3 regions of the Ruminococcus sp. 1001136sp1 genome follow, and region 2 is predicted to be linked to each of the others. Evidence: riboswitches for the same ligand, from Rfam matches in the RefSeq annotation. Region 2 holds a riboswitch; each other region holds the start of a gene.
What was found. Region 2 has a riboswitch for cyclic di-GMP ahead of ABHC48_RS19365 (ATP-binding protein). Riboswitches for the same ligand answer to the same signal wherever they lie in the genome.
Positions count from the first base shown of each region.

Region 1: it holds a riboswitch for cyclic di-GMP, as region 2 does, so the genes downstream of both, ABHC48_RS20140 (AAA family ATPase) here and ABHC48_RS19365 (ATP-binding protein) in region 2, are expected to answer to the same signal.
Region 3: it holds a riboswitch for cyclic di-GMP, as region 2 does, so the genes downstream of both, ABHC48_RS08535 (hypothetical protein) here and ABHC48_RS19365 (ATP-binding protein) in region 2, are expected to answer to the same signal.

Region 1 is NZ_JBDPGY010000043.1:1,759-6,052, forward strand. Features, by position in the region: partial or broken gene ABHC48_RS20125 (Ig-like domain-containing protein) at 1-288, shown strand, start outside; gene ABHC48_RS20130 (hypothetical protein) at 939-2,054, opposite strand; gene ABHC48_RS20135 (helix-turn-helix transcriptional regulator) at 2,297-2,584, opposite strand; cyclic di-GMP riboswitch class I at 2,699-2,774, shown strand; gene ABHC48_RS20140 (AAA family ATPase) at 2,847-4,294, shown strand, end outside.
Region 2 is NZ_JBDPGY010000034.1:16,554-20,847, forward strand. Features, by position in the region: gene ABHC48_RS19355 (PrsW family glutamic-type intramembrane protease) at 1-124, shown strand, start outside; gene ABHC48_RS19360 (Uma2 family endonuclease) at 533-1,090, shown strand; cyclic di-GMP riboswitch class I at 1,544-1,619, shown strand; gene ABHC48_RS19365 (ATP-binding protein) at 1,694-4,099, shown strand.
Region 3 is NZ_JBDPGY010000008.1:41,752-46,045, forward strand. Features, by position in the region: gene rho (transcription termination factor Rho) at 1-209, opposite strand, end outside; gene ABHC48_RS08535 (hypothetical protein) at 855-1,871, opposite strand; cyclic di-GMP riboswitch class I at 2,042-2,125, opposite strand; gene ABHC48_RS08540 (substrate-binding domain-containing protein) at 2,315-3,190, opposite strand; gene ABHC48_RS08545 (beta-propeller fold lactonase family protein) at 3,168-3,506, opposite strand; gene ABHC48_RS08550 (glycosyl hydrolase family 28 protein) at 3,537-4,294, opposite strand, start outside.

The DNA of each region.
Region 1 (4,294 bases), on a different contig from region 2:
ACAGTAAAATCAGGTTCTAAAAGGGCTGTGTGCACAATAACAGTACCAGGCACGACAGCAATTAAGAACATTAAATCCTCTATAAATGTAAAGAAGGGTAAGAGCACGACATTGAAACCTAAACTTTCATATGCTGGAAGCCCAGATACAGTTACATATAAATCCTCAAACAAGAAGATTGCGATTGTTAGTAAATATGGAAAAATAACAGGTAAAAAGAAAGGCACTGCAACTATTACGATTAAGTCTGGAAAAATTACAAAGAAGTGTAAAGTGAAAGTTAAGTAATACATATAGGGTATACTGGATATTATCTGGTATGCCCTATTTTTTCGCTCTGTTGCCAGATTGGAAAATAATTTTTGGTTTATATACCGCCATGTATCTGACCGGGGCATGTAAAAATTCCAGAGTTTATAAGTACCCCCCCCCTGGGGAGCAGTGGTAGTGCTTTTATGGCTAGTAAAAAGTCCCCCCCTTCCACCTTTAAATATATATTGTTAAAAAAATAACGATATAATCACATTTTGAAATGTTGAGATAGCAGTATTTATAAGGGATTGCGCACGAAGTCAATTAAAATATGGTATCGCGGAGATATCGTATTTTCCCATATTTTTTATGGGTTCATATAAAATGGAATGTTAAAAAATTAACACAAAATGACTACTAGTCATTCTTTTAATACCCCACAAAGCCTTATTTTTTCTTACATCTTGGCGATAACAAATGGTTGAATTTTGACTCTTTGAAAAGCCAGTAAAATAAAGGGTTTGCAAGGGGTGATTTTTATACTGTATCGCCTTGGGTTTATCGTGGCTCTGTGTGGCTGATATATAATATTCCCGGGAAGGTTGATTCCAAAACAGCATCAGTCCCGGTTTCATATAACAAAAGAGCATATGTGGCGGTATGCTCTGTAACAATAGATAAGCCTATTATGAAGCTTTAGCATTATTTACAAGATTATTTTTGAAAGAACTAATCCATTCAAAGATAATAGGGATAATTATTGCACTAGCTATAAATTCGAGAACAGCTGTACTAGCTTCTTGCATTCTGAATATAGGTTGATAACGGTTAAAAACAACAGTACATACTAAAGCCATTATAAGTGAGATACGAAATGAAATTGCAATTATTCTTTTATCTGAAAGATTTAATAACCAGTTTAGCATTTGTTTTAGAGCTTTCCTCAACATTCTTATTAAGAGACTAAGCAAACCAATAGAAGAACTAATTGATGAAAGGGATATATTAATAAGTGCAAGAAAACTATCAAAAATAAACGTAATTGGTAATAAAATGTATCGGATCCAATGTATAAAGTACGGCTGTCTTCCAATTAGTTCCCATTGAAAAATAAGAGTTGATTTTAATTTGGGAGTTTCTTCAATTTTATTTATCCAGTATTGTTCAAAATCTGTTATCTTATTTTTCAATAATAATTTGATATATAATTTTTTTAGAACACCTATAATATTAATTAGTAATTCTGAAAGTAAAGCGCAAAGGATAAAAATATACAGAGAGAATAATATAATATGGGACAAGGCTATTAACATGTCCGACATATAAACATTAGTAGTTTCATATAGTTCCTTTAGTAAAATTTTAAAAATATTCTGTATATTTAAAAACCATATTGTATATGCTAATATATTAATTGCAGTCCATTCAATAGAGGATAACTTGCCAATATCATTTGATATTACTACTTTTTTTATAATTCCAATTGCGTGACAGAAAGTGACAATTCCTTTTATACATATGGGTATTGAAATAATAGCAATTAGCCAATATAGATTTTGAATTCTTTTTATCCAAATCAATAGGACTGGTGCAGCAATTATAAGGATTGCTGAAATGGAAATTGCTGACTCTATGTGATTTTTCCAAGTGAATTTTTGACTGCTATTGTTTGGAGCATTTATTTTGGCATTATTTTTAGATGGCTTCAATAAATTTTCTATTGTTTGGATAATAAGTGTAGTAAAAATAGATATTGGAAATATAAAATAAAATATACGATCTAATACATTTAAAATTAACATGATTATCCTCTAATAAAACAAGATTATCAGTATACCAGTTTATTTTAGGTATACAGGAAAATAAATTTTAGTAATCATTTACAGTATTGCCATATTACATTATCTTTTGGACTTTGAATGTGCATTTTGTATTCTGATTATGGCTGGAGATATGTAGCAAATCTTATAAAACCAGTATAAAACCATTTCAGTCAGAATACAACAAAAAGCTACCGGATCAGACAATACCCGATAGCTTTATATCATTTTCTACGTTTCATTGCTTTTATCAAATTAAGTAATGCTTGAATTTCTTCTTCGGTTAGACCGGATAAATCCAGTTCCCGGATGTTCTCTAATCCAAGTAAATAGTCTGTTGACACTCTGAAGATTTTGGAAATATTAATCAGTATATCATAAGAGGGCAATCTAAGTCCTGTTTCGTAGGCGCTTATAACAGATTTTGTTACACCAAGTTTTTGTGCAACTTGTGCTTGGGTGAATCCATTTTGTAAACGAAGAGTTTTTAAATTGTTACCAAAATCAACCATATCAAATCCCCTTTCTGTAAAATAATACTATATAATTGGATTTTATTTGGTGGATTATGTGTTTAATTAGTTGACTTTTCTATACCATAAGCGTATAATTTTCCTCATAGATAACTGAATAAGGGGCAAAGCCGGGGAAACCTGGTGGCGCAAAGCTATAGGGCCTGTAAAATGGTAGCCAGTTGCAATTGAACGTGAAGAGAGCATTACTTGCCTGAAGTGTATTCCGGTGAGTAGTGCTTTTATTTTGAGGAGAGAGCAGATGTTTGGATCAAGAAAACCGTATGAAGGTTGTTATGAATTTACTAGCTTAATGGTTAATGACTGGAATAAGAAAATATTTTTGGATTATTTTGCGTATGATACAGTAAAAAAAATGGAATTAGGATATGCAGAAGTTTCATACTATGATAATTTTGACAAACGTGTAGAGTCTGTTTCTGGTCCTTTATCTTTCTTTGTGGAAGATAACGATGATAAAGGTATGACTTATTCTGCTATGGAGAATAAAAGAAATGCATATCGTTTGAATCTTGAAATAATACCAGGAAGATCTGAATATCACCTTATATATACAAATATACATGATGAATTGAAAATATATGATGATAGTGATAAATTGATTGTTTATATTGTACCTACTGATAAAGAGGAAGATTGGCGAAAAATAAAATTTTATTCTTTAGATGACTTTAATAGAGCAGAGATTTATTTCTACTTTGCAAGCAGAAAAAAAGATTATTCATATTTGATCCCGAAAAAACCAGAAGTAAAAGAGGTGGAGATTTCAGATATGATAAGAGCAGATTTAAATGAAGATTTACAAAAAGTTATAAATAATATGTATTCATTAGCTGATTCTTTGGATAATGCTGGACTTGGAATGAAACAAATGGGCGACACATCTACTAAAGAAGCTTTACGAATAGAATTATTGGTGTATATGATTTATTTGGCTGGAGCAGATAGAGATATTGCTTCAGAAGAAGTTGAAATGATAAATAATTATTTTGATTTTAATTTATCGGCAGAATACATAAAAGATTTTATTATAAGTAACAAAATTAATGATGAAAATTTTGGAAAAAAAATCCCAGCAATAATCCAACTATTTGTAAAAATTGATAATACTTTATTATCGCAGCAAAATAATGAATCGTATTCGTTTGTGAGTGTATTAATGTATCAAACATATGAGGCGTTTGGAAAAGAATTATTAGCATGTGATGAAAACGTTAGTGAAAAAGAGATTGACACTTTGACGGTTTATCTTGAAAATTTGCGTAATTATATTCAGAGAGAATTACATTATAATGGTGTCATTACTTTTGAAAGTCTAATAATTGGCAAAAGTAAATTTACACAGACTTTTGATAAGAAACAAGAAGAGCAAAATTACACCAAAGACGAAGAATTAACTCTTCCAGAACTTTTGCACGAGCTTAATTCGTTAATAGGGTTAGAAAATGTCAAGAAGGATGTAAATTCATTAATTAATTTGTTACAAATTAGAAAAATACGAGAAGAAAGAGGTATGGTGCAAACTCCAATGTCGTTGCATTTAGTGTTTTCAGGAAATCCAGGAACAGGAAAAACTACTGTAGCTCGATTACTGGCAAAGATATATTGCAAGTTGGGAATATTATCAAAGGGTCATTTAGTAGAAGTAGATCGATCTGGATTAGTAGGTGGATATGTCGGGCAAACTGC
Region 2 (4,294 bases):
TAATATACTGATCACAGCAAACAGCAGATGGAACCTGATCGGCTATCTGTTCCCGATATTTTTGATCTTTGCCCTTCTGGCGGTTAAAAAGTTCCGGCTTTATCGGAAAATTGAGTTTGAATAAAATGTTCTGTCGCGAAAAAGTGTTTTTATTTGAAAGGTGACGGTGAAAGAGCCGGATAAAGCCAAACGCATTAATCTGGCAAAAAACTTCTTCGTCTGCCTTTGTTTCCTTATTTGTTACTGTTCGCTGGTGACATTCCGCGAGGTGTTTTTGTGAACGTAGTTCACAGAAAACTCGAGAAGTGCGGCGCGAAATCATGCGAATGCATGATTTCTGTGCATCGCGAAGCGTGTTACTGTGAACGGAGTGAACAGTAACCCTTATTTTGCAGGTTTTATCAAGCATTTGAAAACGCATTGTATTACAGGAAAAAATCCGCTATAATAAAAACAAAGGTTGCTGATAGGAATCATTGCAAAACATAAATGCCAGACAAAGATACGAATTATAGATTTGGAGGGAACGTATATGCCATTATTTAAGGAAGAATACAAAAAGGAAGAGAAAATAAATGGTGTCATTTATGATATGTCGCCATCACCAAATTATCAGCATGGTATCGTAAACGGAAATATATACCGGATTATATCTGGAAAACTGCAGGGAAGTATTTGTCTGGCATTCATTGAGAACTTGGATTACAAATACCATCCTGAAATAAATGATGATTATGTAATCCCGGATGTTATGATTGTGTGTGAACGGAAACACTTAAAAGGCGGTGCCTATTCTGGCGTGCCTAAATTTATAGTAGAAACACTTAGCCCGGCTACTGCATTGCGTGATAAAACAGACAAGAAAGAAATATACCAGAAAGCTGGGGTAGAAGAATATTGGATCGTGTCACCTAGAGAAAGAGCAGTTGAAATCTACTACCTGGAAGATGGAAGTTATAAGTTGAACTATAGTTATATTCTTCAGGATGATCCAGAGGAAGCGCATTATAATGCAGATACCGTAATCACATTAAAAGAATTCCCGAATATCAGTATGGCGCTGGCAGAAATTTTTGCGGATATTGATTGAAGCTTTACTATCTGGTTTTTGTGGATCCGTACAATAAGGTATGTATTCAGCAATCCACTTCAAACCATCATTTAAAATCATTCGATATACCATATCGACAGAAAAATTATGAGGGACATACTTGTTGTAGCAGAACTGATTGGAAAATTTGAAAAACTGAAATATCCAGCCGGTGATCTTAGCCGAGAGATTGATTTTATTATTTATATATTTCCAAGTCCAAAAATAACATAAGCGAAAATAATATTTGCGGAAACGAAAGTATCTTAATATTTTTATGCGTATACTTCAAGTGATGTCAATGCTGCGTGGACTTTGGAGGTAGGAGAACAGTTCGAGTATATGTATCGACTGTTCTTTTTTTTAGCATTAAAGCTGTGATATTTTCCTTGTGCAAAGTGGAGTAAGAGAGTATAATAAAATCAGTTTTTTGCATAATTTTAAAAGTTATAATAAGGAAATCGGCAAACCAGCTGAAAGTCTGGGACGCAAAGCTACAGGGCCTGTAAAATGGCAGCCAGTTGCATGAAATGAGATGCACTGTCTGTTTGGCAGTGCTTTTAATTTGTATATCTAAAGATATTATTCGAGAGGGACATGTTTATGATAAAGTTGAACGATGAGGATATACAGGCATATTTTCAGGCTGGAAACTCCGGATTCTGGAAAGTAGAGTCTGAAAAAGGAAAAAAGACAAGACTGTATACAGATGAAATCACAGATGAACTGTTTGGAATTACAGAAGATCTGTCTCCGGAAAAATGTATGGAGTATGTGGCAGAACATATTTATCCGCAGGAGAGGGAGTGCTTCTGGGATTACATGGAAGAACTGAAAAGCCATGAATCAGAAGCTGTTTACCGTTATATGCATCCTGTAAAAGGAGTCATTTATATACGCTGCACAGGAAGGAGAGTCCCATCTCCAGACAACATGATCAGGCTTGTTGGTTACCATCAGGAAGCAGGAAATATTGTCCATTTTGAAAAAGAAAAACTTCTGGAGAACCGATTGCTGCAACAGAACCAGCATTTAAAGGATGAAAACAAAAACCAGATTTCTTATTATAAAGAGCTTCTGGATACGATAAGTGTTGGAGTGCTGTCCTATACCTTGCCAGAGCATGAGATTGTCCATATGAATGCAGAAGCTATGCGTATCTATGGAGTGGAGACAATTGAGGAAGCACAGGAAAATCTGGGCAGACTCATAGGGGCTGTGTCCTATTTAAATCAAAATGTAATTGAGAAACTGATGGATATGCGATACCATGACGGAGCTGTTTCTTATGAATGTGTAATCCCTGACGGAAAGGGACATCTGACACCGGCGATTGCGAAGACGGAAATTTTTTATACATCAGACGGAAAAAAAACAATACTAACAACATTCCTTGATATTTCTGAAAATGTTACTCTGAAAAAATCACTAAAAGAAGCACAGGAAAGCAATGCGGTCATATCCGCAATTTCAAAGATTTACTGGACGATTTATTCTATGGATCTACGAACAGACAGTTTTGAAGAAGTTGTCGGGGGCAAGGTAATGCATCGGTTGACAGGTAGTCACGGATGTGCTTCAGAAGCATTTCGTACCGCACGGAAAAGTGTTGTTTCCAGAGAGGATCAGAAAACCATGCGGGAGTTTTTTGAGGTTACAACGCTGGCAGCCAGGCTGCAGCAGGAAGAGACGATTGCGAGAGAATATCTTGCTACAGATGGGCACTGGCATATGGGACGATTCATTGTGAAGCAGCGTGATGCAAACGGAACTGTTACGGAGGTGCTTTATGTAGCACGTGACATTACGGAAGAAAAAAAGCAGGAGTTCGAATATCAGGAACAGTTAAAAAAGATCGCTCAGGAAGCGGAAAAAGCGAATATTTCAAAAACTGATTTTCTCAGACGAATGAGTCATGATATCCGGACTCCAATCAATGGAATCCGTGGAATTACGCAGATTGCAAACCATTTTCCGGGAGATCTGCAAAAACAGCAGGAGTGCAGAGATAAGGTCTTGACAGCATCTGGATTTCTTCTGAATCTTGTGAATGATATCCTGGATATGAATAAAATGGAATCCGGAACCTTGCAGCTGGAAGAAAAAACTTTCGATTTACGCAAGGTGTTGGGGGAATCAACTGGTATTGTTGAGATGCAGGGACATGAAAAGGGAATTTCACTGAACCTGGGAGCTGTCAATATCATACATAATCAATTGGTTGGAAGTCCTCTTCATCTTCAGCAGATCCTGCAGAATATAGGAAGTAATGCAGTAAATTATAATCATGTGGGTGGTAAGATTATTGTTGGCTGCCAGGAAATCAGTTCAGATGACCGGACCGCAGTATTCGAATTTACCTGTACAGATAATGGAATTGGGATGAGTGAAGAGTTTCAGGAGCATTTGTTTGAACCTTTTACACAGGAGAACAGACTGGAACAGAAAGCAAATATGGGAACTGGTCTGGGAATGACGATTGTCAACCAGTTAGTAAAACTGATGGGAGGACAGATTTGTTTTACCAGTAAAGTGGATGAGGGAACTTCATTTGTGATTACATTGCCGTTCCAGATTTCCTCAGACAGAGAATCAAAAATGCCAGAATCATCCGTTGAGAATGTTTCACTGAAAGGGAAAAGAGCACTTCTTGTTGAAGATAATGAATTGAATATGGAAATTGCACAATTTATATTGGAAAATGAGAGCATGCTAGTTCGCTGTGCATGGAATGGAAAAGAGGCAGTGGATATTTTTGCCCGGTCAAAGCCGGGAGAATATGATCTGATATTAATGGATATCATGATGCCGGTTATGGATGGTCTGGAAGCAGCAAGACAGATTCGTGCAATGAATCGTCCTGATGCAAAACTTATCCCTATTGTAGCCATGTCTGCAAATGCTTTTCAGGATGATGTGGAGCGCAGCAAAAAGGCAGGAATAAATAAACATATTGCAAAACCATTGACGGGGGAAAGTGTAATCAGGGAGATTAAAAGTATGCTATAGATCAACGAATCCGGTATAAACATTTTGTGGGGAATATTTTTCCAACCAATGATGCACCAGTATTGTACATGGCTGGATCCTGTGATTGGTTTAACGCCAGGAAAATGGAAGAAATTCTGCATCAAGTACCGGTTCAACTAAAGCGAGAGGCAGAATACGAACAGCAGAGCTTATTAGAGCTTATTTGTGTAGTGA
Region 3 (4,294 bases), on a different contig from region 2:
GCCACAGGCTCTGGTCTTGCAGGTATGGTATTCTCTTCTGCTGTTCCGGAAATAGTCTGCTCATTTTCTGCAGTCTGTTCTTTCCTGTCCTCTTCCAGCATACGTTCAATTAATTCAGGCTTTCTCATAGTAGAAATGCCCTTCAGTCCTCTGGCTTTTGCCAAGTCTTTCAGCGTAGCCAGGGATAATGATTCATACTTTTCTTTCATCAATCATCTACCTCTTCGACTAATACAATTCTAAAACACATTTCAATTTTGATTTAACGGGATACAAATGTCTGATTAGACAGAAGCTATATACTGAATTATAAAAACATCCTTCAAAAAACTTATTAAAGTTGATTCTAACACATTTCAGGCGCCGTGTCTACATCCATTCCAAATATATATTACTGTTCACTTAGGACCAGTGACCCCAATATATCTATCCCTGCCTGCAAGAAAGTGATAACCTTTGTTTTGTATTATACACACCTAAGGTTTTTCATTGCAAGAATTTTCTGTCGACACATATCCAGACTCTTCGACATAGTTACTGTTCACTCCGTGACCAGTAACACGCTTCGCGATGCACAGAAAGACGAACCTTCTTGTGACAAGCACAAGAAGTAGCGTTTGCTGCGCAAACTTAATTCTCGGGTTTTCTGTGAATTTTGTTCACAAAAAACACCTCGCGGAATGTTACCAGTGAACAGTAACTCGACATATATAAGATTACGGCTCTCCCGGTGACAAAAAGGTAAGTACTATCTGTCACTTACCTTTTTATAAAACACTATTTTCCCGCGCCTGTGGTATCCACAGTAAAACACCCGGAGATATTTCTCCGGGTGCCGGTCATCTTTAAAATCATTAGTTCCAGAACGCTCCATAAATCTTCTGGATCTTAGCGATCTGTGCATCTGTAATCTGATTCAGTGCATTCTGAACAGCTGCATAAGTCTGTGGTCTGCTACTCTTCAGGGAAGCATTGTTCAGGATGTAATCCTTAACAGATTCTGCAAAATATTCGGAAGCATTCTGTGTTACATAGGCTTTATTAAAAGCTGTAACATTTGCCTTCTCAGCTGCAAAAATGCTCTGGAAGCTTGCTGTCTTATCTGCATTTCCTGCGATAAATGCAAGGAAATGACCCAGCTCATGATAAACAGAATCATCAATCTGCTTCATTGTAATAGATCTTGATCTTGCATCAAAATATCCTGAATAGTTGACGGATGGATCAACAACAAGCTTAAATCCCAGCTGCTGATATGCTGCAATTACACGATTGTCCATCTTGCCTGCAACACTTGCTACATTTTCCTCGTGTTTGCTCTGGTTCTGTGAAGAGCTTGCTGCTGCAGTTACCTGGGCAGCGGAAGCACCAGAAGAAGTAGTGCTTACAGCGGTCTCATTGTCAATTGATACCTGCTGTGTAGTTGTTGTCTGAACAGTTGTTGTGATCTTGGATGTAACAACTTTCTTTTTGGATTTCTTGGTGTATTTCGCTGTTGCTTTGGTAACAACGGTTGTCTTGGTATCTACTGTTGTATTACCGGATTTATTTGTTTTATTGGTTACTTTTGTTTTAGTTTTCAGTTTCTTGGTGTAGCTCTTCTTGGAAGCCTTTTTTAATTTAACAGTCTTCCTGGTTGTCTTGGTACTGGAGGTAGTCTTCACAGTAGTCTTCGGCTGGGAAGCCAGTGGAGTTTCATCTTCTATGATGGAAGTCTCCATGATCGGATCTGTGTAACTGGGGAATTCAGGTGTTTCTCCTGTTCCTGAGAATAATGAAACGCCGCCGATCACTGCTGCCAATGCTATAGCAGCACAACTGGAAACAACTTTTTTATTTGCGAGCCACTCTGTTAATTTCTTTCCTTTCATAAATAACACACCTTTCTTGAACCATAATGTAACTGACTTGCCGCTATCTGGAAACTATCAGTCCCATCAGTTTGTGGAAATAAAAAAACCGTTTATCAGATTAAATAAACGGTCGCCACAAACAGAAGAACCACGTCTCCTGTCATATTACATTACCTAATCAATATCAATGCGGCAACCGGCTGTCATAGTCTTGAGACCTTAGACCCTTGGCTTTGCGTCCCTGTCTTTCAACAGGTTTGCCTTTTATTCACTTCTTATAATAAAGCAAACTGTCACTTTTGTCAACGGAATTCCCTTGTTAAAACTTACAAAAATCCGTCTAAAAAGTACGAAAACAAAAAAATCTGTAAAAATATCTGAGCGGATCGTAACGCATGATAATCCTTCTCAAATATTTTCACAGATTCCTTTTCGATGTAATGGATAGCAACAAACACACCTTACAGCTTGCGTGTAGACTCCCGCTCTATAAGAGTTCCGCTCAGTATTTGCCGTTTCACTACCTTTTTCCGGTCGATCAGATCAAACAAGGTACGGACGCTCTGCAGGGCAGTTTCCACTCTTGGATATTTCAATGTGGTGATGGATGGATGATAATATTCCGCAATGTCCTGACCATCTGCTCCTGCCACACAATAATCCTCCGGTACTCTTTTGCCGCTGTCAATAATTGCTCTGCAGGCGCCTACCGCCAGAGTATCTGAAATTGCATAAATACAGGAAAAATCCACCCCCGATTTCAAAAGCTCACAGGTACAGTTATAACCATTCTCAATCGTATAGATTCTTTTACCTGGTTTTAAACGAATTATAAGCTTCTCATCATACTCCAGTCCATTTTTTTCCAGTGACCTTTTATAGCCATTGAGATGGCATCTTCCAAGACCTTCATCTCCGGAAGTAATAAAGGCGATCCTTTTATGTCCGCAGCTGCACAGATAATCAACCATACTCTGGCTCTCAATCTCTGTATCAGTCGTCACAAGGGCACTTTTAGGATAAGTTCCTGTATCCTCCGGAACTGTTTTTCCGGAACCACTGATCACATACGGAACTCTCAGCATTCTCAGCCTTGACTCGTCATAATTATACATACCTCCAAGAAATATGATTCCTTTGACTTTTTTCTCTTTTTCCAGCTGAAGGGCAAGCTCAACTTCGTCTTCATCATCTGCTACATTCTGCAATACCAGGCAATATTTCCTGTCACGGACTTCCCGCTCCAATACATGAAGCATAACACCCCAGTATGAGTTGCTGATTTCTTTTATTATAACTGCGATCGTATTGGAATCAGCCCTTTTCAGATTTTTCATCCTTTTCAATATGACAGGATGCTTTTCCAGGCATCTGAAGACCTTCCTTTTTCTCTGCTGTAAGCCTTTCTTCCTGAACCCCTACTTCATATTCCACAATTTCCGCAGCATCTTCACTTTCACTTACCGCAAAAAGCCGGTTCTTCACCAGACAAATCCAGGAAGGATTCTGCATTTGTATGATAAGAGGAGTTCCTGCAACATCTCCCAGGATCTCATTATACGGAATCAGATAGATACCTTTTCCAAGCTCCTGCTTCTCCAATACAGCAGGGGCATCATGCTGTGTATAGGTTCCGACAAGCAAAATATCCATGCTTTCTTCCATCTCCTTTGTTAATTCCTTTTACTGGAATTTCAGTTCATCTGACAATTCCACAACCATGTGTAATTCACCAGGTGACATCACCTTTTCTCCATGAATTACCACATTGTCAAAATAAAAGCCATGAGGTCTGCACACTTCATTTTTCATCTCAAAGCCACGTATAATGGATACTGGAAAAGTGCCTTCTGTAATTTCAATATTTTTAAAGAAAATATCATTTACCATGCCTCTTTCCCTGTCTCGTGAATACTTGGAATCAAGAGTTTTAATATCAATAAATTTTTCCTGGGCATCTTCAATTCGGATGTTTTCATAAACAATATCATGTACATGGGCACGGTCAGCGTTATGAATTGTCAGTACTCCACCTGACTGATTGCCCTCATACTGGCAATGTACAACATCACAATTTCTGAAAACAACATCTGTAATTTCGTCACATCTGGTTTCATATCCGATTTCAAGTGTGTTTCCAAATTCTGCATTCCAGAACAGGCAATCCTCAACAAGGATATGTCTCACATCTGTGCAGCCTGACGGATCCTGGAATTCCACAGCCTTAATAGATATACAATCATCATTTGCCCTTATAAAGCAATTACGAAGCACTACATTCTCACATCCGACTATATCGACGCCATCTCCTGTGATCACTTTTCCCAGAACATTTACATCTTCAATCAGAACATTTTTACATGCAACCGGAACAATATGCCAGGAACCACCATCCAGAAGTGTGATTCCGCGTATTTCAATGTCCTCACCCAATACAGGAA